DNA from 2 places in the Chromobacterium sp. genome. Region 2 is predicted to be linked to the other one. Evidence: predicted binding sites of a transcription regulator. Region 2 holds the regulator's gene; the other holds the start of a gene.
The links. The regulator NrdR, encoded in region 2, represses ribonucleotide reductase genes. The targets are predictions, from matches to a motif close to AAANACNATATATNGTNTTT.
Positions count from the first base shown of each region.

Region 1: the regulator NrdR is predicted to act here: its motif matches at 7,741-7,760, upstream of ACE3QM_RS22140 (ribonucleoside-diphosphate reductase subunit alpha).

Region 1 is NZ_JAYSGF010000072.1:1,506-12,603, reverse strand. Features, by position in the region: partial or broken gene ACE3QM_RS22180 (phosphoribosylformylglycinamidine synthase) at 1-568, opposite strand, end outside; gene ACE3QM_RS22175 (P-II family nitrogen regulator) at 717-1,055, shown strand; gene ACE3QM_RS22170 (hypothetical protein) at 1,259-2,056, opposite strand; gene ACE3QM_RS22165 (hypothetical protein) at 2,257-2,667, opposite strand; gene ACE3QM_RS22160 (hypothetical protein) at 3,062-4,588, opposite strand; gene ACE3QM_RS22155 (outer membrane protein assembly factor BamD) at 4,731-5,522, opposite strand; gene rluD (23S rRNA pseudouridine(1911/1915/1917) synthase RluD) at 5,521-6,624, shown strand; gene pgeF (peptidoglycan editing factor PgeF) at 6,614-7,369, shown strand; gene ACE3QM_RS22140 (ribonucleoside-diphosphate reductase subunit alpha) at 7,867-10,722, shown strand; gene ACE3QM_RS22135 (nuclear transport factor 2 family protein) at 10,939-11,098, shown strand, end outside.
Region 2 is NZ_JAYSGF010000040.1:11,540-30,603, forward strand. Features, by position in the region: gene ACE3QM_RS18425 (carboxypeptidase M32) at 1-1,209, opposite strand, end outside; gene ACE3QM_RS18430 (hypothetical protein) at 1,358-1,747, shown strand; gene ACE3QM_RS18435 (SH3 domain-containing protein) at 1,804-2,169, shown strand; gene ACE3QM_RS18440 (hypothetical protein) at 2,654-3,088, shown strand; gene ACE3QM_RS18445 (hypothetical protein) at 3,127-3,774, opposite strand; gene ribD (bifunctional diaminohydroxyphosphoribosylaminopyrimidine deaminase/5-amino-6-(5-phosphoribosylamino)uracil reductase RibD) at 4,031-5,143, opposite strand; gene ACE3QM_RS18455 (GNAT family N-acetyltransferase) at 5,147-5,686, opposite strand; gene nrdR (transcriptional regulator NrdR) at 5,746-6,204, opposite strand; gene glyA (serine hydroxymethyltransferase) at 6,332-7,579, opposite strand; gene ACE3QM_RS18470 (hypothetical protein) at 7,816-8,403, shown strand; gene ACE3QM_RS18475 (hypothetical protein) at 8,428-8,607, opposite strand; gene ACE3QM_RS18480 (pirin family protein) at 8,612-9,313, opposite strand; gene ACE3QM_RS18485 (LysR family transcriptional regulator) at 9,506-10,423, shown strand; gene ACE3QM_RS18490 (hypothetical protein) at 10,643-11,722, opposite strand; gene ilvD (dihydroxy-acid dehydratase) at 12,456-14,312, opposite strand; gene lgt (prolipoprotein diacylglyceryl transferase) at 14,510-15,361, shown strand; gene ACE3QM_RS18505 (putative selenate ABC transporter substrate-binding protein) at 15,494-16,336, shown strand; gene ACE3QM_RS18510 (phosphonate ABC transporter ATP-binding protein) at 16,333-17,130, shown strand; gene phnE (phosphonate ABC transporter, permease protein PhnE) at 17,124-18,698, shown strand; gene ACE3QM_RS18520 (hypothetical protein) at 18,756-18,965, opposite strand; gene ACE3QM_RS18525 (hypothetical protein) at 19,005-19,064, opposite strand, start outside.

The DNA of each region.
Region 1 (11,098 bases), on a different contig from region 2:
CGTCCTCGGACAGGGCCAGGCCCAGATCGGCGTTGGCCGCCTCCAGCGCCGCGCGGCCGCCGGCGAGGATGTCCACGCTGCTCATCGGCTGCGGGTCTTGATGGACAAACAGACGCGCGGCATCGTCCAGCGAGGCCAGCACCGTTTCCGTCATCCTATCGTGCAAGAGGCCCGTCAAAATATGACGAGCCTCTTCATTTAAAGATTGTTGTGCGGACTTAACCCAGAAGGCGGTGCCGCGTTCGATGCGGTGAATCCCTCCCAGCCCGCAGTGCTGGGCGATATCGGTGGCCTTGGAGGCCCAGGGCGACAAAGTGCCCAATCGCGGCGTCACCAGGAACAATTCGCCATCAGGCTGGCCGGCCAGCGGCGCTTCGCCGTAGCTCAGCAACTTGCCCAGGGTGGCCTGCTCTTCCAGCGTCAGTTCGGTTTCGCTTTCGGCGAAATGCCAGAATTCGGCACTGATGCTGAGATCCGGCAGCCCGGCTTCGGCGGCTGCGGCAAGCAGTTTTTCAAGACGGAACGGCGACAGCGCAACGCCGCCACGGAGCTTGGTAAGGTAAGACATTAGACACCCGCGACAAGTATCAGGAAAGCGCGTCATAATACAGCAATTCACTGTTTGTTTTAAGCGGCTAATTGCCCCCAAGGCCGCCGCTTAATAAAATATTCCGCATTTGGATAGCATTTCATCTCATCAGCAAGGAGCTTCCAGCATGAAAAAGGTTGAAGCCGTGATCAAGCCGTTCAAACTGGACGAGGTGCGCGAAGCCCTGTCCGAGCTGGGCATCAACGGCCTGACCGTCACCGAGGTCAAGGGCTTTGGCCGCCAGAAGGGCCATACCGAGCTCTATCGCGGCGCCGAATACGTGGTGGACTTTTTACCCAAGGTGAAAGTGGAAGTGATCCTGCCGGACGACCTGGTGGACCGCGCGATCGAAACCATCGTCGCCACCGCCCGCACCGGCAAGATAGGCGACGGCAAGATCTTCGTCACCCCGGTGGAGCAAGTGGTGCGCATCCGCACCGGCGAAACCAACGAGCAAGCGATCTAAGAACCTGTTCAAAGTCTGCTGCGCGTCGGCGATACGGCGTTGAAAACCGCTTCGAAATGCTCATGTACCACCCCAACCGTACACTCCGCATTCTCAGTCGCAACGCCTTGTCTCGCCTTAGCTCGCGAGATCGTAAACACGTTCAAAGCCCCCACGAGCAAGCGGCAGGCCAAGCGCCTGCCGCTTGGTCTCTCAGCGCATCTTCAGTTGATCGCCCTTGCCGGCGAATACATCCACCCGGGATTCCGGCCGCCGGCGCATTGCTCCAACTTCACCGTCTTATAGGTGCAAAACGCCTTCCCCGGCGCATTACGGTTTGAGTGCTCCACCCCATCCCAGCACACCGCGGTCGTGCCTTCGATCAGATAATTGGGATGCGGCGTCTTGCCATCGGTTTGCGCATAATCCTGCCCCGTGCAATCGCCAATGCCGCCAGCCTGCCACTTCATCGCGGCAACCTTGGCCGGCGCGTACACCCAGCCGGGGTTGCGTCCGCCCGTGCAGCTTTCCACCGTTGCCGATTTGTAAGTACAGAACGCCTGCCCCGGATTATTGACGTTGTTGTAAGTCTTGCCATCCCAGCACACCGCTATCGTCCTCGCCGTGGCCAGCGCCTTGGAGGGCAAGCTGGAACCATAACTCGCGTTCACATCGCGGCCGGCGCAGTCGCCAATGCCCTTCTCCTCCCAGGCGAACTCCTTGACCGGCGCCGCGCTGTACGCCTTGCCGGTATTGATCCCGCCCACGCAGGCAGTGCGGCTGACATTCTTGTAGGTGCAGAACGCAACGCCGGGGCTGTTGCGGTTTGAATAGACCTTGCCGTCCCAACACACGGCGGTCATGCCGCTTGCCGCATAATGATTATCCGGAACGCTGCCGCTGGTACTGCCCACATCCCGCCCCGTGCAATCCGTCAGCCCCGTGTCCAGCCATTCAAACTCCGCCGCGCCCGCGCCAGCAGCGCACAATGCCAGGCCAAGCGCCAACACTTTCAGTTTCATGTTTCATCCACACCAGGTTAATAGACGTCAAATGCGCGCCGGCCCCGCCTGGCGTGCTCAAGACGAAATCATAACCATGGCCCTGCGCATTCAAAAACCCGCATATTCACAAAACATAAGCTGACAACAATCAACATATCAAAGAAATAAACTCGCGACTCATCCCAACGCCCCGCCTCGGCGGGGCGTCGTCATTTGCATCAGCCCCTACGCTTGCGCTCCAACCGCGCCAGCGCATCCAGACCACGGTGAACCTGATGCATCGCTTCCACGTGCCGAACCAGGCTCACCCGCCGCCCGGCCAGGCCCAGCAATACCTCCAGATAGTTGAAAAAGCCCAGCCGCAGGCCGCGGCGGTGGCTGCGGTCGCTGTAATCGATGTCGCGCGCGATGCGATGCAACAAGCCGCGCCCGATATGCAGCTGATTGCTTTTCAGCAACTGCGCCAGGTGCGCGGCGTACTGACGGCCAAGCACGCAGGCGGCCTCGTAATCCGCGACCTCTTCCGGCTGCCAGTAATGCGGGTAAGTACGTCCCGGCAGATAGCGGACAAAGGGCAGATGGGTTTCCTTGGTTTCCAGCGCGATGAAATGGTAAAGCGAGCGCGGCATGGCCGGCTGTTGTGGAGCATCGATGATCCGGCGGACGCCAGAGGGGGATGCGGAAAGAGAGGGTTGATTGCGAGCAGACTTCGTCATTGCAGCCTCCTGAGCAAGTAGCGCCAAGCCGCGAAAGCGGCAAGGCGGGCACATGACAAGGTTGGCCTACCGGAGAAGAACCCAAACACCGGCGCACCTAATGAAAGGTGCCCTTGCCATGGCCCGCCCGGATCAGGCATGGCAATGACAAGCGGACGTGCTGCGAAGCACGCCCACCAGGTTCTTCATTTCGAGAGGCCAATCCCGAGCGCCGCGATTGCTGCGGCGCGCGGCTATTGTGACATGACGCGCCTGGGAGTCAAGGCGGCGCGGGCCTCCGAAGCGTAGCAGCCCTTTGAGCAGCTTCTTAATCCAAAGACCCGAACAGGCAAGTATGCACCTTGCCGTGCTTCTCCTGGCCCGCCGCCACCACCTTGCCGTCGCCGGACATGACGATATGGCTGCTGCTCCTCGCCTCGCCCGGGCAGAACAGGCGCTGCGTCTTCGGCGCGCCAAAATGCCAGCGCAAAGTGGCGTAGCCGCCCCGCTCCGGCTGGGTGGAGGTGCCCGCCACCACGCGGCCGTCCTGACTAAAAGCGGTCAGCGTCAGATCGTCGATCACCGGCGGGAACGGCGCCAGCTTGCCGTTTTCCAAGCGCAGCGGGAACATCCCGTCTGCCGTCAACGAGTTCAGCCATAAAGAGCGGCCATCCTCGGAGACCGAGCGCAAGAGCATCCCCAGGCTCTCCTTGTGGGTTTCCGCGCGCACCGCCGCCTCCAGATCCACCTCGCCCTCCGGCGAGATTTGCACGAAGGCGCGGCTATGGTCGCTTTCCCGATTAAAGGACACAAAAACCGTGCGCCCATCCGCGGACAAACCCTCCAACACGGACTTGGCGCGGATCACGCTGACGCCCTCGCCCGCACGCCAACGCACGGCGTCGCTCTCCATGAAGATATTGCCATCCTCGCGGCTCATGCCGGCCCAGGCCAGCACTTGCGCCTCGCGTTGCGCGTCAGCCGCCTTGCCTTCCGCCGCGGCAGGCCACGGCAAGGGCTCGCGCCGGCTAGGCTTGCCCTCGTCCAAGTTCCAGACAAAGCCGTGCCAAACGCCGGTGTCGGCATGCTTGAAGGAGCCGGCCACATCCCCGCTCACCGGATGGACGCCGGCAACTTGCAGCTTGGTCACCTCGCTCTCGCTCATCAGCGGGCTTTCGTTCATGAAATCTTGCATCCACCGCATCCGCCGCAGCATGTCCATATTGCCGCGCAAGGCAAGACCAGCCGTTACGCCCCCGTCCGCGCTCAGCGCCAGCGGCAGGCTCATGGGTTCCGGCAACAAGCTGAACCCCTTGCCCTCCACCCATTGGAAGCCGCGCAGCATCGCCTTTTCGTCGCTCAGCAGCCAGCCAATCACCGTGCGGCCGTCGGCGCTGATGTCGGTGACACCGGACAGCCAGGCCTGGCCCGCCGGCACCAGCGTCTCCAGCGCGCCGCCGCGCCGCCAACGCACCGCCTCCAGCTTGCCATCCCGGCCGCTTCCAAAAGCCAAGGTCAGGCCGTCTCGCGACATCGCCACATAGCTGCTGGTGAAATAGCCGCCCTTGGGCAAAGGCAGGGCCGCCTCCGTTCGGCCCTGACGCAAGGTCAGGCCATTGTTTGAACGCAGCGCCCACAGCTCATGCCAGGGAAAACGCAGCTTGAGCGCGTCGATCAAGCCCATCACGGAATCGCTCAGCTCACCATCGCCAGCGCTCAGCAGCTGCGCCGAGCCGTCATAGGACAGCTTTTCCGGGTAACGCGCTTTCAATAGGACAAAATCAGGTTTTGTGGCGGCGGCAACCGGCGCGCACAAAGCGGCCAGCACCAAGAGGGAAGCGAAGGTTTTGGACATGACTAATTATGATTATCGACTTAAAACACGAAATACTATCATCCCAAAGACATCGCCCTCAAACCAGTCACCCGCTGCGCCTGCCCGACATCAAACAAAAAGCCCCCGGATTCCGGGGGCTTTCACGCGGATCAAAGCCGGCTTATTTCCACAGCTTCCACCACGGCATCTCTTCGATGGACCAGCCATCGCGCAGATACGGGCTGTTCGGGTAGTTCAGCGCCAGCACGCGCTTGGCGTCGTCACGCAGCTGCGTCATGCCCAGCTTGTCGTAAGCCGCCATCATGATGCCCAGCGCTTCTTCCTGGTACTTGGTGTTGGCATAGCTCTTCACCACGCCCTGAGCGCGGTTGGCCGCCGCCAGATACGCGCCGCGCTTCATGTAGTAGCGCGCCACATGCATCTCGTTGCCGCCCAGCGCATCCAGCAGCCGGTCCATTTTCTTGGAGGCGTCTTCCTTGTAGATGCTGTTGGGGAAACGCGTCACCAGCTCGCGGAAGGCGGTGAAGGCCTCGCGCGCGGCGCGCGGATCGCGCTCGCTCATGTCCTGACCGGCCCACTTGGCCAGCAGACCGGAATCATCGTTGTAAAATACCAGGCCTTTCAGATAATAGATGTAGTCCAGGTTCGGGTGGGTCGGGTGCAGCTTGATGAAGCGGTCGGCGGAGGCGATGGCCTGCTCCGGCTCATTATCCTTGTAATGGGTATACGCCAGATCCATCTGCGCCTGCTGGGCATAGCGCCCGTAAGGGAAACGCGCTTCCAACGTTTCGTAGAGCTTGACAGCGCGGGTATAATTGCCGCTGTTCAACTCATCATGCGCTTCCGAATACAGCTTTTCCACGGTCCAGCCGCGAGTCTCATCGTAGGTTTCCGTGGTTGCACAACCGGCAAGCCCCATCACCAACATTGCAGCGACAACGTATCTTTTCATGACTGATCCTTACTTTGACCCGGACGATTATAGCGATATCTCAGAAAACGAGGTATCCGCTACACAACAACTTAATGTTCCGCTGTCGCTGGGCGGCGAACGGCTGGACGCCGCGCTGGCGAAATTGATGCCGGAATACTCGCGCAGCCGGCTGACGCAATGGATCAAGGACGGCCATGTGCTGCTGGACGGCAAGACCGCCGCGCCCAAGACCAAGGTGCTGGGCGGCGAGAAACTGGACGTCACCCTGATGCGCAGCAACGAGGAGATGGCCTTCCAGCCGGAAGCCATGGACCTGCCCATCATTTTTGAAGACGACCACATCCTGGTGATCAACAAGCCGGCCGGCCTGGTGGTCCACCCCGCCTCCGGCAACTGGAGCGGCACCCTGCTCAACGGCCTGCTGCACCACTGCCCGGCGCTGGCCCAAGTGCCGCGCGCCGGCATCGTGCACCGCCTGGACAAGGACACGAGCGGCCTGATGGTGGTGGCCAAGACGCTGCCGGCGCAGACCGAACTGGTGCGCCAGTTGCAGGCGCGCACCGTCAAGCGCATCTATCGCGCCATCGCCGACGGCAATGTGCCGTTTGACGGCACCATAGAAACCCAGATGGGCCGCGACCCGCACAACCGCCTGAAAATGGCGGTACTGAAATTCGGCGGCAAGCAGGCCATCACCCATGTACGGGTGCTGGAGCGCTTCGCCAGCCACTCCTATATCGAATGCAAGCTGGAAACCGGCCGCACCCACCAGATCCGCGTGCACATGCGCGAGGCCAACCACCCGCTGGCCGGCGACCCCATCTACGGCAATCTGCGCCACAAGATGGACGAGGACATCGCCGCCGTGGTCAAGGCGCTGGGCCGCCAGGCGCTGCACGCTTACTCGCTGACCCTGGTGCACCCGGCCAGCGGCGAGGAGCGCAACTGGAAAGCGCCGCTGCCGGACGACCTGCGCCACCTGCTGGACGTGCTGCGCGGAGACGGCGACACCGCCGACGCCGCGCCGCTGCCGCAGTTGCAGGACGAGACGGAAGACGAGGACTGGGACGATGAGGACGACGAAGACGATGGCGACGTGGAGGTGATCTATGTCCGCTGACAGGCCCGCCGAGCAGGCGCCGGACTGGCTGGAGGCCGACTGGCCGGCGCCGCCCAATGTGCGCACCCTGATCACCACCCGCAACGGCGGCGTCAGCGCCGCGCCCTATCACAGCCTGAACCTGGGCCAGCACGTGGGCGACGACCCGGCCGCGGTGGCCGCCAACCGCGCGCTGCTGCGCCAACAACTGCCGGCGGAGCCGGCCTGGCTGAACCAGGTGCACGGCGTGACGGTGGTGGACGCGGCCACCGTGGCCGCCGCGCCGCCGGACGCCGACGCCAGCTTCAGCCGCCAAAGCGGCGCGGTGTGCGCCATCATGACCGCGGACTGCCTGCCGCTCTTGCTGTGCAATAGCGAAGGCAGCGTGGTGGCCGCAGCCCACGCCGGCTGGCGCGGGCTGTGCGAAGGCGTGATCGAAGCCGCCGTGGCCGCCTGCGACGAGCGCCCGGCGCGGCTGATGGCCTGGCTCGGCCCCGCCATCGGCCCGGACGCCTTTGAAGTGGGCGCGGAAGTGCGCGCCGCCTTCATGGAACGCGATCCCGCCGCCGCGGCCGCCTTCAGCGATATCGGCGACGGCAAATACCTGGCCGACATCTACGCGCTGGCGCGCCAGCGCCTGAACGCCGCCGGCGTGGAGCAGATCTACGGCGGCGAGGAATGCACGGTGATAGACCGCGCGCGCTTCTTCTCCTACCGCCGCGACGGCCAGACCGGACGCATGGCCAGCCTGATCTGGCTGGAGTAAGCGTCGCGCCCGGCCTCGCCGCCCCTCCCCCCCCCCGCTCCGGCGGGGGTTTTCATTGCCAGGCCGTGACAAGCCAAAAATCCAACACGCCATGGCAAACCATGCTGCCGCGGCCTAGCCGCTGCGTTATGATGCAAATCCACAACATCTAGTGATGGACAATGCCGCCCCCGCTGTGGCTTGTTCTAACAAGGTTTTTTGACTACACAGTGAAATGTGTCCACTGGACAAAAAAAAATCTCACGCCCCGCAAAGCCAGCAACCACGGGCTTTCGCCATAAATCCCAGGCAAATCTGCCGTTAAATCTCCCGCTGTCAAGACTTGTACTGCCCCATACTCAACACTAGAATTTGGGTGTGTCTCGAGCTACAAACAATACATATTGTGTTTACCCACAGCTCGCGCACAGCTTTTCAACAGATTTGTCCACAGCCGGCCTGCCCCTCGGGAAACGCAGTAACGGAAGGACGCAACCACCCACCTTATCGAGGGCTACATGCAATTGACCACCTTTGAAGGGCAGACCGCCGCAGAACTCGGCCGCGCAGCCGCGCCCAAGGCCGATTTCAGCCAGTACAAAACCATCCGTCGCAACGGTGCGGTGGTGCCGTTCGAACCCGTCAAGATCTCCATCGCCATGACCAAGGCCTTCCTGGCCGTCATGGGCCATCAAGGCGCCACCTCCGCCAGCCTGCGCGAAAAAGTCGCCCAGCTGAGCGAGCAAGTGGCCAGCGCCCTGATGCGCCGCAAGCCGGAAGGCGGCGCCATCCACATCGAAGACATCCAGGACCAGGTGGAACTGTCGCTGATGCGCTTTGGCGAGCATGATGTAGCCCGCGCCTACGTGCTGTACCGCGAACAGCGCTCCCAAGAGCGCGCCGCCCGCGGCGAAGCGCTGACCCAGGTGCAAATCAACGTGGTGCGCAAGGACGGCCGCAAGCTGCCGCTGGACATCGCCCGCCTGCGCGCCACCATCGAATCCGCCAGCCAGAACCTGGCCGGCATCGATATCGACGCCATCCTCAGCGAAACCCTGAAGAACATCTACGACGGCGTCAGCGAAGACGAAGTCAACAAATCCGCCATCCTGGCCGCCCGCTCCATGATCGAGCAGGACCCGGCTTACGATTACGTGACCGCCCGCCTGCTGCTGAACAATATCCGCCTGGAAATCCTGGGCGAAGCCGTCAGCCAGGAAGAAATGGCCAAGCAGTACGCGCTGTACTTCCCCACCTTCATCAAGAACGGCATCGACGCCGAACTGCTGGATGAAAAGCTGGCCGAATACGACCTGAAAAAACTGGGCGCCGCGCTGGACGCCAACCGCGACCTGAAGTTTGGCTACCTGGGCCTGCAAACCCTGTTCGACCGCTACTTCCTGCACGTGGACGGCAACCGCATCGAAATGCCGCAGGCCTTCTACATGCGCGTGGCCATGGGCCTGGCGCTGAACGAAGTGAACCGCGAAGCGCGCGCCATCGAGTTCTACAATGTGCTGTCCAGCTTCGACTTCATGTCGTCCACCCCCACCCTGTTCAACTCCGGCACCCGTCGCAGCCAGCTGTCCAGCTGCTACCTGACCACCATTGCCGACGACCTGGACGGCATCTACGAAGGCATCAAGGAAAACGCCCTGCTGTCCAAGTTTGCCGGCGGCCTGGGCAATGACTGGACCTCCGTGCGCGCCATGGGCTCCCACATCAAGGGCACCAACGGCAAATCCCAAGGCGTGGTGCCGTTCCTGAAAGTGGTCAACGACACCGCCGTGGCGGTGAACCAGGGCGGCAAGCGCAAGGGCGCCGTCTGCGCCTACCTGGAAACCTGGCACGCGGACATTGAAGAATTCCTGGAGCTGCGCAAGAACACCGGCGACGACCGCCGCCGCACCCACGACATGAACACCGCCAACTGGATTCCGGACCTGTTCATGAAGCGCGTGATGGAAGGCGCGGACTGGAGCCTGCTGTCCCCGTCCGAAGCCCCGGACCTGCACGACCTGTACGGCGCGGCCTTCGAGAAGCGCTACAAGGAATACGAAGCCATGGGCGAGCGCGGCGAGCTCAAGGTGTACAAGCGCATTCCGGCGCTGTCCCTGTGGCGCAAAATGCTGACCATGCTGTTTGAAACCGGCCACCCGTGGATGACCTTCAAGGACCCGTGCAACATCCGCAGCCCGCAGCAGCACATGGGCGTGGTGCACAGCTCCAACCTTTGCACCGAGATCACCCTCAACACCAATGAGGACGAAATCGCGGTCTGCAACCTGGGTTCCGTCAACCTGTCCGCCCACCTGATGGCGGACGGCAGCCTGGATTCCGAAAAACTGCAGCGCACCATCCGCATCGCCCTGCGCATGCTGGACAACGTGATCGACATCAACTTCTACCCGGTGAAGAAGGCGCGCAACTCCAACCTGAAACACCGTCCGGTGGGCATGGGCATCATGGGCTTCCAGGACTGCCTGCACCAGAAGCGCGTGGCCTACGGCTCCGACGCCGCGGTGGAGTTTGCCGACGAATCCATGGAAATGGTGGCCTACTACGCTTACTGGGCCTCCACCGAACTGGCGGAAGAACGCGGCCGCTACCCGTCCTACAAGGGCAGCCTGTGGGACCGCGGCATCCTGCCGCACGACAGCATCAACCTGCTGGCGGCCGAACGCGGCGGCTTCCTGGAAGTGGACCGCAGCGAACGCATGGACTGGAACGCGCTGCGTGAACGCGTGAAAACCCACGGCATGCGCAACAGCAACTGCCTGGCCATCGCGCCCACCGCCACCATCGCCAACATCATCGGCGTATCGGCGAGCATTGAGCCGACCTACCAGAACCTGTTCGTCAAATCCAACCTGTCCGGCGAATTCACCGTCACCAACGAATACCTGGTGCGCGATCTGAAAGCCGCCGGCCTGTGGGACGAAGTGATGGTGGCCGACCTCAAGTACTTCGACGGCAGCCTGGGCCAGATCGACCGCGTGCCGGCCGAACTGAAAGCCATCTACGCCACCGCCTTCGAGCTGGACCCGCGCTGGCTGGTGGAAGCCGCCTCCCGCCGCCAAAAGTGGATCGATCAGGCGCAGTCCCTGAACCTGTACATGGCGGGCGCTTCCGGCAAGAAACTGGACGAGCTGTACAAGCACGCCTGGTTGCGCGGCCTGAAAACCACCTACTACCTGCGCACCCTGGCCGCCACCAGCGCCGAGAAATCCACCGGCCGCGGCGGCGAACTGAACGCGGTGTCCAACAGCCACGGCCAAGCGGCCGCGGCACCGGAAGCCGTGGTGGACAACACCCCGGCCACCGACGCCAAGTTCTGCAGCATCGACAACCCGGATTGCGAGAGCTGCCAATAAGGCGGAAGCAGCCATCCTGGCTTGAACGGCCGGCCCCTTAGGGCTGGCCCAGCCTGGCCCCGGCCAGGCTCCATCTCACAGCCCCCTGCCCGCCGCCGGCGTTGAATTGGCCCCGCACCCCGGCCTCCCTTTGCCCGTGTGCCCAAAGCGGCCCGGAAACACCGGCAGCGACCCGCGCGGCGGCAAACCGCGCGGCCCACTCTCAGGGGAAACCGGATGGAGATAGAGGCGTTTTTCAACAGCTACGCCAAAGGCTACAGCCAGCTGGACGTGGCCCGGGTAAGCGCGCACTTCACCGTGCCCTTCACCGCCATCCATCAGGGCGACCTGAGCAGTTGGGAAGACATGGCATCGCTGCGCGACACCACCACCGCCT
Region 2 (19,064 bases):
CATGCAGCCGTTGGTGTAATTGCCGCGGGTGTCCACGCCCAGATAGGCCATCATCTTCTCGTCCCACAGCGCCGGGATGTCCTCGGCCTCGATCTCGCCGTCCATCAACGCGCGCTCGATCTCGAAACGCAGGATCACATGCGCCGGATAGCACAGCTCGTCCGCGTCCACGCGGATGTAGCCCGGCTGCACCCGGCTGTACAAGCGTTGCAGATTCTCCAGCGCAAACGCCGGCTGCTCGCCGAAATGGCTGCGGATCAACGGCGCGATCAACTGCAGGAAGGCCGGGCTGCGGCCCAGCTGCATCTCGAAGGACAAACTCTGGCTTTCATGGATGCCCATGGAGCGCGCGCGGCCCAGCGGCTGCTCCAGCCAGTCCTTGGGCAGGTTCTGCTCGTAACGGGCGTGGCCGGTTTCATGAACAATGCCCATCAGGCTCTGGACGAAATCATCGTCGCGGTAGCGGGTGGTGATGCGCACGTCTTCCGGCACCCCGCCGCAGAAGGGATGGCTGCTGACATCCAGCCGGCCGCCGTCGAAGTCGAAGCGCAGCAGCTTCATCGCCTCCACGCCCAAGGCGCGCTGCTGCGCTACCTCGAACGGCCCCACCGGCTCGATCACCGTTTCCGACGCCTGCTTGGCGCGCGCGCGTTCGATCAGGCCCGGCAGCCAGGACTTCACCTCGGTGAAAATGCGCTCGATCTCCGCGCTCTTCATCCCCGGCTCGTACTTGTCCATCAGCGCGTCGTAACGGCTGCCGCCATTGGCCTCGGCCAGCAAGCGGCCCTCCTCGCGCGACAGCTTGACCACCTCGCGCAGGTTTTCCAGAAAGCCCTTCCAGTCATTGGCCGGACGCTGGCTGCGCCAGGCGTGCTCGCAGCGCGCGCCGGCCAGGGTCTTGGCCTCCACCAGTTCCGCCGGCAGCAGATTGGCCTGCGCCCATTCGCGGCGCATCTCGCGCAGATTGGCGCGTTGCAGCTCGTCCAGGTTTTCCTGCTCCGCCGCGTCCAGCTGTTCCTTCAGTTGCGGCGCGGTGATGATGCCGTGGGTCAGCACCCCCAACTCCGCCAGCGCGGCGGCGCGGGCGTCATTGCCCTTGCTCGGCATCATCGCCGCCTGGTCCCAGCCGGCGATGGCGCCGAGGTGATTAAAGCGGTGCAGGCGGGCGAAAGTGTGGGTCAATGCCTGGTAGGCGGATGTGTGCGTCATCTTGTCTCCTCATCTAGTCGTAAAAGCATGATGCCATCAGACTATTTGATCTGACAACTTCCGCCACAAAACCCGCCAAAGCCGCGTATTGACAAGGATTTTGATTTTGTACATTATCAATATCCCATGACTAGCATGAGGTAAGATCATGCCATCCATCGCAGCCCAACTCTTCCTCGCCTATCAGGACCGCGACTGGGAGCGCGCGCGCCGCCTGCTGCGCGACGACGCCGTGATGCTGTGGCATTGCAGCGGCGAGTGCTTCCGCGGCGCGGACGCCATCGTCCACGTCAACCGCGTTTATCCGGAGGGCTGGAACATACGCCTGCTGCAAGACAATCTGCTGACCGACAGCCGCTGGCACGTGGTGACGCAGGTGGACCACGGCACGGCGCGCTACTTCGCCAATTCCCTGTTCACGCTGGAACACGGGCTGATCAGCCAGATCGAGGAATACTGGGCCAGCGCCGAAGCGCCGCCGGCCTGGCGCGCGGGCTTGCCGGGCCGGGCCAGGCTGGAAGCCGCGCAGCCGGCTTGAGGCCGCCGGCAAGATGCGAAAGATCGTCAGCAGGAACCCTAAGCAAAGGAGACACCATGACCATGACTTTTGAGACCTACATCGCCATCCAGAGCCACACCCCTGAGCACTCGGCCCCCATCAGCTTCGCCAAGGGTGCCCCGCTGCTGGTCGGCGAAAGATATGAAGGCCCGGAAGGCTGGGAGAATTGGTACTTTTGCGAGACACCGGGGCAAGCCGCAGGAGGCTGGGTGCCCGGTCAACTGATCGAATACATCGACGGCAAAGCGCTAGCCCGTGACAGTTACTCCGCACAGGAATTGGATATCCAAGCGGGCGAGCGGCTGCTCGGCTCCAAAACCTTGAATGGCTGGCTATGGTGTCGCCGGCAAGATGGCGAGGCATTCGGCTGGGTGCCGCTCAATATCCTGAGACTGCAGTGAGAAGCCGGGCTCCGCGATAAACAGCCCCATTCGCAGAAACGCCCGCCTGGCGTCAAGCCTCGATGGTGCTGGCTTGCCATCCAAGCAGCCGTCCATTAGCTTGGCCTAGGGGTGCAAGCTGCCGTACGGCCTAGCCGTACCGACTTTGGCATGTGGGTCGGGTTCCAAACGACAGTCTTGTGTCCCAAATCTCCCCCACCCCGCCGCCTTGACCCCTCCCACCTCTGCCGCCACAATAGCGCGGTGCCGGCCGAATACCGGCACTGGGATTGGAACCCCATTCTTCCAAGACGAACTTTGGCCGCACGCGGCCATATTTGTTCGTGCAGTCTGCGTGCGCCCAAAAGGCGGGAGCGGACTGTAGGGACGGCCCTGCCGTGCCGGTTACCTTGGAAGCCGGTGTTCCAACCTTGCAGTCTTGCTCCCGCCAGTCCCGCGTGGAACCGGGACCCGGGAACTTTCATGCTCTTCCAAGGAGACCATCATGTCCCAAACCCTGCCCCCTCGCCGTTTCTACCGACTCAAGCCCCACGAAAACCAGGCGACCCAACTGCCCTTCGTCCGTTATCTGCCGCAACGCGGCCAGCCGCATCACTGGCAGATGCCGCCGGCCGACGACTATGTCGATGCCTGCGCCTATGGCCGCGAATGCGCCGCCCACCTGGCCCAGTTCTTCAAGGACCAGCCGCATAGGCTGAACCAGGGCCTGCTCGGCAAGATCGCCCACGATATGGATTTCAAGGACCCTGGCCACGCCCGCGGTTATTGGGTGGGCTTTTTCAGCTACGCCGAGCAATTGATGGCATTGGGCGCGCTGCGCTGCGATGTGTACGCCCATGTGGACAGCGTGCACGCCTTGCAGCAAGCGCAAACGCAGAAGTCGGAGTTGGAAGGCAAGGTGCCGTCGCGCAATAGCTAAGACGGTTCGCAGCAAGCGGGAAGGCTCGCCTTCCCGCCTCAAGCCGCCGGCTGGCCGGCGTTGCGCGCCTCGGCTTGCGGGAATTGGTGCCAGTAATAGAAGTACTCGCGCACCAGCAGCAGAAAGGTATTTTTCAGTTCCGCCTCGCGCAGATGCAATAACACCGCGTCCACCATCATGCGGAAGCTGTCGCCCTGAATCGGCTGGCCGTCCAATAAATACAGCAGGGATTTGAGCAGACGCTCGCGCAGATGGATGTCCGGCTCGGACATGCCGTCCTCGAACAGCTTGCCCAGGTAGAGGCCCAGCGACGGCGGGAAGCGAGAAAAGCCATCGCGCTCCATCCGCGTCAACAGGCTTTCCCAGTCGGTCTCCAGCCACACCCGCACATTGCGCACCGAAAAGCCGCTGCGCGCGGTGATCTCCACCACTTTCTTGGTATCGCCCAGCCAGAAGTAATAGAACTCGCGGGTACAGGTCAGCGCCAGCACCTGTTCGTCCGGCGAGCAAGCCTGCAGCAGGCGCTCGCAAGGGCCGCGGAAGCCTTCCGCGCTGCGCTCGACGCCGTCCAGCCAGGGCAGCAGCAGTTCCAGAATGCGACGCCTCTCGTCCACGACCTGAGCCGGCGCGCCCTGACGCGCCAGCAATCGCATATAAGCCTCCAGCGCCGCCTTCAAATCGCTCATGCCCTTTCCCCAGCCCTCCCGAATGTCGTTCCGGTCCTGCCTTCCCCCTCGCCGCTCGCGCTCTTCGGCACAGCGGGCGGACTGTTCTTATTTTCGGACAGAAATGTTGCAGACTCCAGACGGATTCACAGCGGCGCTGGCGTTTTCCCAAGAGCGGCCAAGAAAATCTGTTTCACGGCGGAGACAAGGCGCGCCGACGCGGGCCGTGCTTGAATACGGCCAGTCGGCGCAATGCCGTATCAGGGGGTGGCCGTTCTCAACGCGGCGAGAGGGGGGCCGGCGTCAGGCTCAGGCGCAAATCCGCGCCCACCATGCGCGCGTCGCGTATGCTCAGCCGCTGTTTATCCGCCAGGTCCTCCAGCGGCGGCCAGGCGAACAGGCCGCGCGCGGCATCGCCGGCCAGCGACGGCGCCAGGTAGAGCACGATCTCATCCACCAGCCCGGCGCGCAGCAGCGCGCCGTTGAGGCCGGCGCCGGCTTCCACCATCAGCATATTGACGCCGCGCTGCGCCAGCGCCGCCAACAGCGCCGGCAGATCGGCATGGCCGTCGGCCTGTCGCGGCAGGGTCAGAATCTCCGTACCGGCGCGGTAGGGTTGCAGCAGCGCGGCCTGGTGATCGCAGGTGGCCAGCAAGGTGGCGCCGCCCTGGTAGATGCGCTGTTCCGGCCGCGTGCGCAGATCGCTGTCCAGCACCACCCGCAGCGGCTGGCGCTCGCAGGGGACTTCGCGCACCGTCAGTTGCGGATCGTCGGCCAGCACGGTGCCGCTGCCGGTGAGCACCGCGCAGTGCTCAGCACGCAGGCAGTGCACATCGCGCCGCGCCTCCGGGCCGGTGATCCATTGACTGCTGCCGTTGAGCAAGGCGGTCTTGCCGTCCAGCGTGGCGGCGGCCTTGAGCGTGACCCAGGGACGGCCGCGCTCGACGCGCGACAGAAAGCCGCGATGCACTTGCCGCGCCTCGGCTTCCATCAGTCCGGCGTCGGCGGCGATGCCGGCGGCGCGCAATATGGCCAGGCCGCGGCCGGCCACTTCGTGGTAGGGGTCCACCATCGCCGCGGCCACGCGGGCCACGCCCTCCTCGATCAGGCGCCGCGCGCACGGCGGGGTGCGGCCGTGGTGGCTGCACGGCTCCAGCGTCACATAGGCGGTGGCGCCGCGCGGGGACAGGCCGCGCGCCAGGCAGTCCTTGATCGCCTGGATTTCCGCGTGATCGCCGCCCACTTCCAGGGTGGCGCCCTCGCCGATCACCTCGCCGTCGCGCACCAGCACGCAGCCCACGCCGGGGTTGGGCGCGGCACGGCGGGTGGCCGCGGCGGCCAGGCGCAGCGCTCTTTGCATGTAGTAATGATCGTCGGCGGAGTCATTCATGATTCAACACTTCCATTCATGGGCCAGCAGACTGTACTGCCTGGCGTCGCAATAGCGGCCCTGCAACAACAAATACTCGCGCAGCACGCCTTCGTAGCGGAAACCCAGCCGTTCCGCCACCGCGTAGCTGCGATGATTGTCCGCCGCCGCGTCTATCGCCACCCGGTGCAGGCCCAGCGGGCCGAAAGCCTCGGTCAGCATTTGCGTCAGCGCCGCCTGCATCACGCCCTGCCCCACCTGGCGGCGGTCCAGCCAATAGCCGACGAAGGCGTGACAGTTCAAGGTGTCGACGGAGTGCAGATCGCAAACGCCGGCCAGCTCGCCGCCGCGCAACACCAGCCAAGTATAGGCTTTGCCGATCTGACGGCTGACGGCGGCGGATTCCAGAAAGGCGCGGGAGTCGGCCTCGGAGCGGGTCAAAGGCTCCCACGGCATCCACGGCCGCAAGGCGTCGCGGTTGGAGGCTATCAGCGCGAACAGCGCCGGAGCGTCGGACAACTCCGGCGCGCGCAGCGTGACATCGGAAGGCAGGGGTTCAGGCATGCGGGGCACCCGTGATGACAAAAGAATAGAACAGTCTACTCCAGCCATCCGCCGGGCGGTCAATGCGAGGACTTCTGGATTTCCTTGATGGCGTCGGAGAACTCGGACACATCCTGAAAACTGCGGTACACCGAGGCGAAACGCACATAAGCCACCTTGTCCAGGCGCGCCAGTTCATTCATCACCATCTCGCCGATCTCGCGGCTGGAGACTTCGCGCTCGCCCAGTTGCAGCAGTTTGTGACAGATGCGGTCTATCGCTTCGTCCACCAGCGCGGTGGGCACCGGACGCTTGTGCAGCGCGCGCAGGAAGCTGGTGCGCACTTTCTCGATGTCGAATTCCGAACGATGGCCGGCGGTTTTCACCACCTGCGGCATGCGCACATCGGCGGTTTCAAAGGTCGTGAAACGCTTCTCGCACACCGGGCAGCGCCGCCGCCGCCGGATGCTGCTGCCGTCCTCACTGACGCGGGAGTCGATTACCTGAGTATCGGCATTGCCGCAGAACGCGCATTTCATGACTTAATCCTAAGGGTTCCAATGTATGGATGTTATCAGCAATGCGCAGTCAAGTTAATGCCGCTATCGCCCGCCCATGAAAAAGACGCCCCGCGGGGCGTCTTTCAGCGGCCCAAACCAGCTTGGCTTATTTGGCGTACACCGGGAAACGATGGCACAGCGCGGTGGCTTGCTCGGCCACGCGGGCGATCAGCGCGTCGTCGTTCGGATTGTCCAGCACGTCCGCCACCAGATTGGCCACCTGGATGGCTTCGGCTTCCTTGAAGCCGCGGGTGGTGATGGCCGGGGAGCCGATGCGGATGCCGGAGGTCACGAACGGGGTTTCCGGGTCGTTCGGAATCGCGTTCTTGTTCACGGTGATGTGGGCGCGGCCCAGCAACGCGTCGGCGGCCTTGCCGGTCAGGCCCTTGGCGCGCAGGTCCACCAGGAACACATGGCTCTCGGTGCGACCGGACACGATGCGCACGCCGCGCTCGCCCAGGGTCTTGGCCATGATGGCGGCGTTCTTCAGCACTTGTTCCTGATACACCTTGAACTCGGGCAGCAGCGCTTCCTTGAAGGCGACGGCCTTGGCGGCGATCACGTGCTCCAACGGGCCGCCTTGCAGCGTCGGGAACACATTGCTGTTGATGCTCTTCTCGAACTCGGCCTTGGCCAGGATGATGCCGCCGCGCGGACCGCGCAGGGTCTTGTGGGTGGTCGAGGTCACGAAGTCGGCGAACGGCACCGGGTTCGGGTAAACGCCGGCGGCGATCAGACCGGCGTAATGCGCCATGTCCACCATGAAGTAAGCGCCGCATTTCTTGGCGATCTGACCCATGCGCTCGAAATCGAAGCGCAGCGCGTAAGCGGAGGCGCCGCCGATGATCAGCTTGGGCTTGGTTTCCATCGCTACGCGTTCCATGTCGTCGTAGTCGATTTCTTCCTTGTCGTTCAGACCGTAGGCGACGATGTTGAACATCTTGCCGGACAGGTTGGCCGGGGAGCCGTGGGTCAGGTGACCGCCGTGGCCCAGGTTCATGCCCATCACGGTGTCGCCCGGCTTCAGGATGGAGAAGTACACCGCCTGGTTGGCCTGGCTGCCGGAGTGCGGCTGCACGTTGGCGTATTCCGCGCCGAACAGCTGCTTGACGCGGTCGATGGCGAGCTGTTCCACCACGTCCACGTGTTCGCAACCGCCGTAGAAGCGCTTGCCCGGGTAGCCTTCGGCATACTTATTGGTCAGCTGGGAGCCCTGGGCTTCCATCACCGCGGGGCTGGTGTAGTTTTCCGAGGCGATCAACTCGATGTGATCTTCCTGGCGTTGGCACTCGGCTGCAATCGCAGCAGCGAGTTCGGGGTCGAATTTGGCAATCGTCTGGTCAGCAGCGAACATCTTTGACTCATCCATCAAAGGGTTAACGATGCGGGCATTCTACACGAAATGCCGAAGCGAAATCCTTAACGTGAAGCAATTGCGAGAGGCGACGACAAGCGCCCGCGCGCCACTTCCATCGACCCCACACCCCACCGGCAAGGAGACAAAGCCACAGCGATTTGCAGCCCAGCATTGGATAAAGCAACAATGCCAAGCACCCTCTTCCAATGGTTCGTCTCAGTGGAGAAAGATGAATGTTTTGGCTGGATCAAAACCAAGCCATGCCGACGGAGTGGTTCGCAGGTGCGCCCACGCCGGATCAGCGCTCCGCGTGGGTGGGGAATATCTACCGTGTCGCCTTAGCCCATCATGCCGATGGCTTCTTCGAAGTCGTGCCATTTGTTTTTGGCGCCTATCGCTACCTAATGTATTTTGCCAGCCTGGCGGGAGAAGTGCCTGGAGACGATGAGCAGGAGGTACGTAACTTTATCCGGACTTGGGCGCATGACTTTGAACCCGATATGCGCACAAGCCGGTTGGTAAAGTTCATGCGAGCCGATGCTATCAACCGCGACCATATCTACGAGCCGGACTCATGGCGCCTGGACAACCCCCGCCAGATTTTCAGTTTTGGGCAACATTTACTTGAAATTGTTGTCTACCATAGTCGGCTTATAGCTGAAACAAGGCAGTACTTTTACAAGCCGGCTCCAGGGCTTGGCAGGTTCTATGATAGGATTTGTCACTGTAATCAGCTGCTCATCCGAGAACTGGGCTTTAGCGCCATCCACAGCGTGGGACTTGAGGATACGGGGTATATCGGCTATGAAAAACAGCGTTAAATCACCCAATGCCAAGAAGCGGGTCTATGTATCCCAGACCACCGCCCACAGCTTGGCTAAGCTAAGCCATGATCTCGGTGAGGCTTGTTCCAAAGGAACTGTGGTCAAGGTGGAATCCAACCCACCATCATCGAAGAAACCGCCAACGCGCAAACTGCGCGTGGTTTGAAAAAAGCGCCGGATACCCGGCGCTTTGTCTTTCATCTCCTCACTCCCGGCTGTCCACCAGAATCAGTTCGGCGTCCTCGCTGGCGACGATGCGCAACAACGCTTCATCTTTGATCGCCGCGCCGTCGCGGGCTTGCAGCGCCACGCCGTTGACTTCCACCCGGCCACGGGCCAGCACCAGATAAGCGCAACGCTGTGCGCCCAACCGGTAATCGACGCTTTCGCCGGCCTTGAGGGCGGCGCCCAACACGCGGGCGTCGGCACGGATCGGCAAGGCCTGATCGTCGCCGTCCATGCCGCTGGCCAGAGCGACGAAGGCGCCGGAGCGATCCTCCTTGGGAAACGGTTTGCTGCCCCAGGACGGCTCGCCTCCGCGCCGCTCCGGCATGATCCAGATCTGGAAGATGCGGGTGTCGACGGCTTCCAGATTGTATTCGGAATGCACGATGCCGCGGCCGGCGCTCATCACTTGCACGTCGCCGGCCTCGGTGCGGCCCTGGTTGCCCAGATTGTCGCGGTGGCTGATCGCGCCTTCGCGGACATAGGTGATGATTTCCATGTCCGCGTGCGGATGCGGCGGAAAGCCGGTGCCCGGCGCGATGGCGTCGTCGTTCCACACCCGCAGCGCGCCCCAGTGCATGCGCGCCGGGTCGTGGTACTCGGCAAAGGAGAAATGATGCTTGGCATCCAACCAGCCATGGTGGGCTCCGCCCAGGCTGGCGAAAGCGCGATGTTCTATCATGCTGTCCTCCCGTATTGTGGCGAGGCGCCGCCTGCGCGGCGACGCGTCTGATGCAACCACTATACGCAGCGGGCCTGATGCTGATAAGCAGCGGGATCGAATAGCATGCTTTCCATTTTTGATGCAATCAATGCGCCATACTGATTTTTGAACGCTAAAATTGGAATCAATCTATCCAATCCCTGCCTATTTATGAAACGACTGCCCGATCTGGAAGCCTGGGCGATTTTCGCCAAGGTGGCGGAATGCGGCTCCTTCGCGCGCGCCGCCGCGGAACTGACGCTATCCCAGGCCACGGTGTCCAAGGCGATTTCCCGCCTGGAAGCCCGGATGAAAACCATGCTGTTGCACCGCAGCTCGCGGCGGCTGTCCTTGACCGAGGCCGGCCACGCCGCGCTGGAGCGGGCCAGCCGCATCCTGGCGGAAGGCGAGGCAGTGGAAGCCGACATCACCGAGCAATCCTCCAGCTTGCGCGGGCCGGTGCGAGTGACCGCGCCGATGTCCTTCGGGCTGTCCCACCTGGCGCCGCTGCTGCCGGAGTTCATGGCGCGGCACCCGGAAGTGGAGCTGGATTTCCATTTCAGCGATGAGCAAGTGGACCTGGTGGCCAAGCGCCTGGACCTGGCGCTGCGCATCGCCTCGCTGGCCGATTCCAGCCTGCTGGCCCGCCGCCTGTGCTCGGTGCGCATTCTGTTGGTGGGCTTGCCGGCGTATTTCGCGCGCCACGGCCGGCCCAGCCATCCCCGCGAGCTGTCCGCGCATCGCGCGCTGTTGTACAGCAACGCGCCCGGCGGCGAGTTCTGGCGCTTCCGCCACGCGGAGCAAGGCGAATTCGCGCTGGAAATGCCTTCGACGCTGCGGGTCAACAACGCCGAGGCGCTGACGCCGGCGCTGCGCGCCGGCCTGGGCCTGGCGCTTCAGCCGGAATTCCTGGCCTGGCAGGATGTGCAGGCCGGCGAACTGGAAACCGTGATGATGGATTGGCAGGTGGACCCGATCGCGCTCTACATCCTGACGCCGCCGGGCCGCAGCCGGCCGGCGCGGGTACAGGCCTTGATCGACTACCTGGCGGCGCGGCTGGCCGTCGCGCCATGGGCGGATTGCGGCTAGCCGCTAACGATAAGCGCAATGACAAAGCCCCGCTCAAGGCGGGGCGTAATCACCGGACAAGGCGGGACGAGGCTTAGAACCTGTTCAAAGTCTGCTGCGCTTCGTGAGGCGTAGCACGGTGAGTACGAGCTCAAAATGCTCATGTACCACTTGTACATTCCGCTTTTTCGCTCGTTTTCGCCTTGTCTCGCCCTTGCTCGCGAGACTTTGAACAGGCTCTTACAAATCGTCAGCGGTGAAGAACAGCGGCACGCCGTCCTTGCTGTCCGGATGCAGCTCCGCCAGCACATGCACTTCGCGCACATGGCATTCCGCCATCAGTTCGCGGAAGCTTTCCTCGATCAACTGCACATTGTCCAGCGCCGCCAGCGGCCAGACGAAGGCTTCCCAATTGCGCTCGTCGCCCGCGGCGGACAGGGTGATGTGCAGTTCGCCATTGTCGTGGGCGGACAGGATGGCCACCGGCTCCTGGTTCAGTTCGCGCAGTCTGCGGATCTGGCTGCTGGCGAACACCTGCATCGCCACCTCGAAGCGAGCGTAGTTGCCGGCCACCATCGCCTGCATCGCCGGCATCGGCGGGCGGGCGATGGGGAACAGCGTCACGCCGTCGGCCTTCAATTGCTCGCCCAGGAACTTCATCAGCGGCATGCCCCAAGCGCCCACCGCGCCACCGAGGCGCAGCGGCGGCTCGGCGCCTTCCGGCTGGATCGCCACGCCCAGCAGATAGCGCAGGAACACGCCCTCTTCCTTCACCGTGACCGGCGCCGGCTGCTGCGGCAGCAGCGCGCGCGCATGGGCCGGATCGCGGTTCAGCTTATAGAGCTGAGCGGAGTCCAACCCCACCACGCTGTCAGGATGCAGCAGCGCGCCGCCCAGCGCGACATCGGCATCGGCGGCGAACACGCCATGCTCGCGCAGCAATTGGTTCAGGCCGGCCACATCGGCGATCTCGCCCGGCAGCGTGGTCTGGTTCTTGCTGCCGGCCACCAGCACCAGCGGCATCGCGAAGACGATGGCGCGACCGCCGCCAGTGTTTTCCGCCGCGTCGCGCAGCGCATCCCACACCAGTTGATAGCATTGCTGAGACGGCACCATGGCCAGCGCCACCGAGATGGACAGCAGTTCGCCGCGCGCCAACATCTCGGCCATCGCGTCGCGCACTGCGGAGAACCACATTTCCCGGTCGGACTCGGTCTTGGCGTTCAACGCCGACTGGGCGTTGTGGATCAGCATATTGGTCAGCGCCACTTGCGGGTGGTACTGGCGCGGATCAGGGAGGGTATGGCGTACGGCGTCCATGAAGGGGAATCCTGCGGCAATCGGAAAACCGCTATTTTGGCACAGCTGCGGCCCCCATGGTGCGCCGCGACAGTGGCGATTCCAGTAGCGATGTACCAGATCAGCGACAGAAAAATATAATTTCACACATTTGCGAAAAACAACATGTTGACACTCGATACCGCAATCTGGATAATTCGTTCTCGTTGAGATGCAGCAATTGCTTCTTGATAGTTTCTCCTCTATTTCTCCTTTGTAGACTTGGCGCGGACCTAACGGTACCGCGCATTTTTTTTGCCTTTTTTCGGCGAAGCCCCATGCTAAGCAAACGCTAAGCTTCTGTTAATCAATCAAATTATTAAAATTCGTGTAGCAAGGAAACTTGCCTGCCGCCACCGTTTCACGCTCCCCGCGCGCTCCTTTATCCCTATCTCCAGCCCGCCTCGTCCCGTCCGCGCCGCAAGCCCAATTCATGCCATTTAGATTTAAACGAACGAAACATATGACTAACAGCATTAGAACGGATTTCGTTTGTGAAAATTTAGGAAAACGGACAAGGAAGAACTGTTGGATTCGAAAACAAATGAACAAGACAAAGACGTCACCGTGAACGGGCGACTGGGGAAGGCTGGCGGCGGCGCAGCGCCGATGAGGAGCAGATGGTTGCTGCCACGCAAAAAACAATGGGCCGCACGGTAAAAAACCGTACGGCCCACATGCTATCCGTAAACGAGTTACGGAAATATGACAAATATCAACGGTGTTCTACTTGCGTCACATCGCGCACCGCGCCAGTGTCGGCGCTGGTGGTCATCGCCGCGTAGGCGCGCAAGGCCGGGCTGACCACGCGGTCGCGGCCCAGCGGTTTCCACGCGTCGCGGCCCTTGCCTTCCATCGCCGCGCGCCGCGCCGCCAGCGCTTCATCGCTGATCGCCAGGCGGATGGAGCGGCCCGGGATGTCGATCTCGATGCGGTCGCCCTCTTCAACCAGGCCGATGGCGCCGCCCTCGGCCGCTTCCGGCGACACATGGCCGATGGACAGGCCGGAAGTGCCGCCGGAGAAGCGGCCATCGGTCAGCAAGGCGCAGTCCTTGCCCAGGCCCTTGGATTTCAGATAGCTGGTGGGGTACAGCATTTCCTGCATGCCGGGGCCGCCCTTGGGGCCTTCATAGCGGATCACCACCACGTCGCCGGCCACGATGCGGTCGGCCAGGATGGCCTCCACCGCCACGTCCTGGCTTTCAAAGATGCGGGCGCGGCCATTGAACTTGAGGATGGAGTCGTCGACGCCGGCGGTTTTGACGATGCAGCCGCGCTCGGCGATATTGCCGGCCAACACCGCCAGGCCGCCATCCTGGGAGTAAGCATGCTCGCGGTCGCGGATGCAGCCCTCGGCGCGGTCGTCGTCCACCGTCGGGTAACGCATGGACTGCGAGAAGGCGATGGTGGTAGGCACGCCGCCCGGCGCCGCGCGGTAGAAGCGCCGCGCTTCGCTGTCTTCGCCGTGGCGGCAGATGTCCCAGGCTTCCAGCGCCTCGCCCAGCGTGGCGCTGTGCACGGTGGGCACCTCGCGACGGATCAGGCCGGCGCGGTCCAGCTCGGCCAGGATGGCCACCACGCCGCCGGCGCGATGCACGTCTTCCATATGGTATTTCTGGGTGGCCGGCGCCACCTTGGCCAGACACGGCACCGAACGCGAGATGCGGTCGATGTCCGCCATCTTGAAGTCCACGCCGGCTTCCTGCGCCGCCGCCAGCAGATGCAGCACGGTATTGGTGGAGCCGCCCATGGCCACGTCCAGGCTCATCGCGTTCTCGAACGCGGCCTTGGTGGCGATGGCGCGCGGCAGCAGGCTGGCGTCGTCCTGTTCGTAATGGCGCTTGGTGATGTCCACGATCAGGCGGCCGGCGCGCAGGAACAATTCCTTGCGGTCCGCGTGCGTGGCCACCAGGCTGCCGTTGCCGGGCAGGGACAGGCCCAGCGCCTCGGTCAGGCAGTTCATGGAGTTGGCGGTGAACATGCCGGAGCAGGAGCCGCAGGTGGGACAGGCGGAACGCTCCACGCGCTCGACGTCCTCGTTGGACACCGCGCTATTGGCGGCCTCCACCATCGCGTCCACCAGGTCCAGTTTGCGGATATCGTTGCCCCACTGCACCTTGCCGGCTTCCATCGGGCCGCCGGAGACGAACACCACCGGGATGTTCAGGCGCATCGCCGCCATCAGCATGCCGGGGGTGATCTTGTCGCAGTTGGAGATGCACACCAGCGCGTCGGCGCAGTGGGCGTTGACCATGTATTCCACGCTGTCGGCGATCAGGTCGCGGCTGGGCAGGCTGTAGAGCATGCCGCCGTGGCCCATGGCGATGCCGTCGTCGATGGCGATGGTGTTGAATTCCTTGGCCACGCCGCCGGCGCGTTCGATTTCCCGCGCCACCAGTTGGCCCATATTGTGCAGGTGCACATGGCCGGGCACGAACTGGGTGAAGCTGTTGGCGATGGCGATGATGGGCTTGCCGAAGTCATCGTCCTTCATGCCGGTGGCGCGCCATAGAGCGCGGGCACCCGCCATATTGCGGCCGGCGGTGGAAGTGCGGGAGCGGTATTGGGGCATTGCTGATTCCTTAATCTCTACATGGGCGGAAAGGCGCTCCAGGCCTGGCCTGCTTTAAGGCCGGGCCGCCTGGCTCCGGGTGCCGGGGAGCTCAAGGCAAAAATGCGCCGGGCGGCGGGTGGGCCGCGCGACGCGTGGGAACGCTTTCCCATATAATCCGTCCACATTCTTTTACCGCAAACGCACACGGCTGACAAATGATCATTCATCCGCAGTTCGACCCCGTGGCCATCCAGCTGGGCCCGCTGGCCATTCATTGGTACGGCCTGATGTACTTGCTGGGCTTCGCCAGCTTCCTGATCCTGGGCAATTACCGCATCAAGCGCGGCCACGCTTTCCTCACTTCCAAGCTGCTGGACGATCTGTTGATGTACGGCGCCGTCGGCGTGGTGCTGGGCGGCCGCCTGGGCGAGGTGCTGTTCTACCAGCCCGGCTATTATTTCAGCCATCCGCTGGAGATTCTGATGGTGTGGAAAGGCGGCATGTCCTTCCACGGCGGCTTCATCGGCGTGCTGCTCGGCGTGGCGCTGTTCGCGCGCAAGCACGGCCGCAGCTTCTGGGAAGTCACCGACTTCATCGCGCCGCTGGTGCCGCTGGGCCTGGCCGCCGGCCGCATCGGCAACTTCATCAACGGCGAGCTGTGGGGCCGGGTGGCCGATCCCAAGCTGCCGTGGGCGATGCTGTTTCCGCAGGCAAAGATGGATGATCTGATCCAGGCGCAGCAATCGTCCGACCTGATGGTGACCCTGCTCAACTACGGCGGCCTGCCGCGCCATCCGTCGCAGCTGTACGAGTTCGCGCTGGAAGGCCTGGCGCTGTTTGCGCTGCTGTGGTGCTTCAGCGCCAAGGCGCGCGCGCGCGGCCAGGTGTCGGCGCTGTTCCTGATCGGCTACGGCCTGGCGCGCTTCGGCAGCGAATACTTCCGCACTCCGGACGCCGGCATCTTCGGCCAGTCCGACGTGATCAGCATGGGCCAGTGGCTGAGCCTGCCGATGATCGTGATCGGCCTGGCGCTGTTCTACCTGTTCGGCAAGCGCAAGGCGGCCTGAGCCGGGCTAGGCTAGAATGCTTGCCATACACGGCGGTTTTTAGTCCGCCGCTTCAAGGCCAGTCTTAATGACTGGCCTTTTTGAATCCCTAGCCCTTGCGGCTTTTCGTCCGCAATAGAGGAAAACACTGCCATGACCGCCATCAAACTGACGCTGGCCGGCGCGCTGCTGGCCGCCGCCACCCTGGCCAACGCCGCCCAGACCGTGCTCAAGGTCTCCGCCATCCCCGACGAATCCCCCACCGAGCTGCAGCGCAAGTTCGCGCCGCTGGGCCAGTATCTGGAAAAAGAGCTGGGCATCAAGGTGCAGTTCGTGCCGGTGTCGGACTATGCCGGCGTGGTCACCGCGCTGACCTCGGACAAGCTGGACATGGCCTGGCTGGGCGGCTTCACCTATGTGCAGGCCAGCCAGCGCGGCAAGGTGGTGCCGCTGGTGCAGCGCGAGGAGGACAGCAAGTTCACCTCCACCTTCATCACCAGCGGTCCGGCCAAGAGCCTGAAGGAGCTGAAGGGCGACAGCTTCGCCTTCGGCTCCGCCTCCTCCACCTCCGGCCACCTGATGCCGCGCTACTTCATGCAGAAGGACGGCATCAAGCCGGAAAGCTTCTTCAAGAACGTCGCCTATTCCGGCGCCCACGACGCCACCGTGGCCTGGGTCGCCGCCGGCAAGGTGGAAGCCGGCGTGCTGAACAGCTCGGTGTGGCAGAAGCTGGTGGAAAGCAAGAAGGTGGATAGCGCCAAGGTGCGCGTGATCGCCACCACCCCGGCCTACTACGACTACAACTGGACGGTGCGCGGCAGCATGGACAAGGGCTTGCAGGACAAGATCCGCCAAGCCTTCCTCAAGCTGGACGCCAAGAACCCGGAACAGAAAGCCGTGCTGGATCTGCAGCGCGCCAGCCGCTTCATTCCCACCAAGCCGGACAACTATAAGGGCATAGAAGCCGCCGCCACGGCCGCCGGGCTGCTGAAGTGAGCCTGGAGCTTCGCGGCGTCGGCCTGAAGCTGGGCGGCGCCGCCATTCTGCGCGACATCGATCTGCAGCTTGCCGCCGGCGAGCAGGCGGCCCTGATCGGTCCGTCCGGCGCCGGCAAGAGCACCCTGCTCTTGCTGGCCAACACTGGCCTGCGCCCGGATAGCGGCACGGCGCGGCTGCTGGGCGACGATCCCTGGCGCTTGCCGCGCCGCGCCTTGCGCGCCTTGCGAGCGCGCATCGGCAGCGTCTACCAAGCGCCGCCGCTGCCGCCGCGTCAGCGCGTGATCCACGCGGTGGCCGCCGGCCGGCTGGGCCAGAGCGGCGAACTGGCGGCCTTGCGCCGCCTGCTGTGGCCGGACGACGCCGCCGGCGTCGCCGCCGAGCTGGAACGGCTGGGCCTGGCCGGCAAGCTATGGCAGCGCTGCGATGAGTTGTCCGGCGGCCAGCGTCAGCGTGTCGGCATCGCCCGCGCGCTGTACCAACGGCCGGAACTGTTGCTGGCCGACGAGCCGGTATCGGCGCTGGACCCCAGGCTGGCCGACGACAGCATACGCCTGCTGTGCGAGGACGCCCGCGCCCGCCAGGCCACGCTATTGGTCAGCCTGCACTCGGTGCCGCTGGCGCTGGCGCACTTCCCGCGCATCATCGGCCTGCGCGACGGCGCCATCGCCTTCGATCTGCCGCGCGAGCAAGTCGACGCCGCTCTGCTGGCCGAACTCTACGCCGGCGATACTCCCGAGAGCGCGGCAGAGCCAGCCGCGCCCAGCGCGGCGCTCAGGGGCTTGCAATGCTGAAGCCCGCGCCGCGCGACCCGGCCGCCCGCGCGCGGCTGGGCTGGCTGCTGCTGACGCTGGCCTTGCTGCTGCCGACGCTGCCGCTGACCCAGTTCACGCTGAGCACCTTGTTCAATGGCGACACCTGGCTCAGCCTGGCTCGCTTCGCCGCCGGCTTTCTGCCGCCGGCCCACGACAGCGACTTTCTGAAAGAAGTGGCCAAGGAAACCGCCACCACGCTGGCGGTGGCCAGCGCCGGTCTGTGCCTGGCCATGCTGCTGGGCGCGCCGCTGGCCTTCGCCACCAGCCGCGCGCTGGACGATCACCAACTCACCGCGGTCCGGCCGCGCCGCACCGTCCTGACCGCGCAAAGCCTGCTGCGCGGGTTGATGGTATGGCTGCGCGGCGTGCCGGACATCGTCTGGGCGCTGCTCTTCGTGCGCGCCGCCGGCCTGGGCAGCCTGCCGGCGGTGCTGGCCTTGGGCCTGGCCTACGGCGGCATGCTGGGCAAGGTTTACGCGGAAATCCTGGAATCCCAGCCACGCGCGCCGGCCCAGGCGCTGGCGGCTGCCGGCGCCAGCCGCTGGCAACGGCTGTGCTGGGCGCTGTGGCCACAGGCCTTGCCGGAATTGATCAGCTACAGCGTCTACCGCTGGGAATGTGCGATCCGCGCGTCGGCGGTGATGGGCTTCGTCGGCGCCGGCGGCATCGGCCAATTGCTGGATAGCAGCCTTAAAATGCTCAATGGCGGCGAGGTCGGCACCTTGCTATTGGTGTTCCTGTTGCTGGTGGGCTTAAGCGAGGGCGTCAGCCGCTGGTCGCGGCGCGCGCTGGAGCGCGACGGCGGTGGACCCTGCCTATTGCTGGCCGGCGGCGCGCTGACCGCGTTCAGCCTGTGCTGGCTGTGGCCGGATTGGCGCGCCAACGGCTTTGATTGGCGCGGCCTGCCGCGCTTCGCCATGGAATTCCTGCCGCCGGACCTCTCCGCCCCAAACTTGCGGCAACTGGGACAAGGCGTGGTGGAAACCTTGGCGATGTCGGCGCTGGGCACAGTGCTGGCGGCCTTGCTGGCCATGCCGCTAGCGCTGCCCGCCGCCGGCCGGCTGGGGGCCACCGCCAAGCGCGCGACGCGGCTGTTGCTGAATATGCTGCGCGGAATTCCGGATCTGCTGTGGGCGGCGCTGGCGGTATTGGCGCTGGGCCTGGGGCCGGCCGCCGGGGTGCTGGCGCTGGCGCTGCACACCGCCGGCGTGTTGGGCCGCCTGTTCGCGGAAACGCTAGAAAACGCGCCGCCGCAAGCGGAACAGGCGCTGCTCAACGCCGGCGCGGGCCGCGTCGCCGCCTTCTGCTACGGACCGCTGCCCATGGTGACCAGCCAATGGCTGGCTTACACGCTGTACCGCTGGGAAAACAATATCCGCATCGCCACCGTGCTCGGCATCGTCGGCGCCGGCGGCCTGGGCCAGCAGCTGTATCTCGCGCTGTCGCTGTTCCAGCAGCAGGCCGCCGCGGCCATCATCCTGGCGATGGTGGCGCTGTCCTGGGGCGTGGAACAGCTGAGCCGCGCGCTGCGCCAGCGCATGGGCTGAAACGAGGAACGGGGCGGCAAGCCTACGCTTGCCGCCCCGTCCGTTCCCACCCCATTCTTAATTGGCTTCCTTGCAGGCCACCAATCCACACACAAACATCGCGAAACCCGCGAACCCCAGGGCCTTGGCCACCAAGAACGGCCACTCCGGCGTGCCGCCATTGCCGCCGGACGCGCCAAAGCCCGCCAGCATCAGTCCCAACCAGGCCACGCCGCCAGCGGCCAGCAAGGCGCAAGCCGCGCCGCCATACCATGCTCTCTTGCTCATCACGGTTCTCCTCATCTCACACTTGAATCTTCTTATTGTTCACATCCGCCCCGCCAACAACCCGGCCAGGCCCAGCAGCCAGCACAAGCCGGTCGCCAA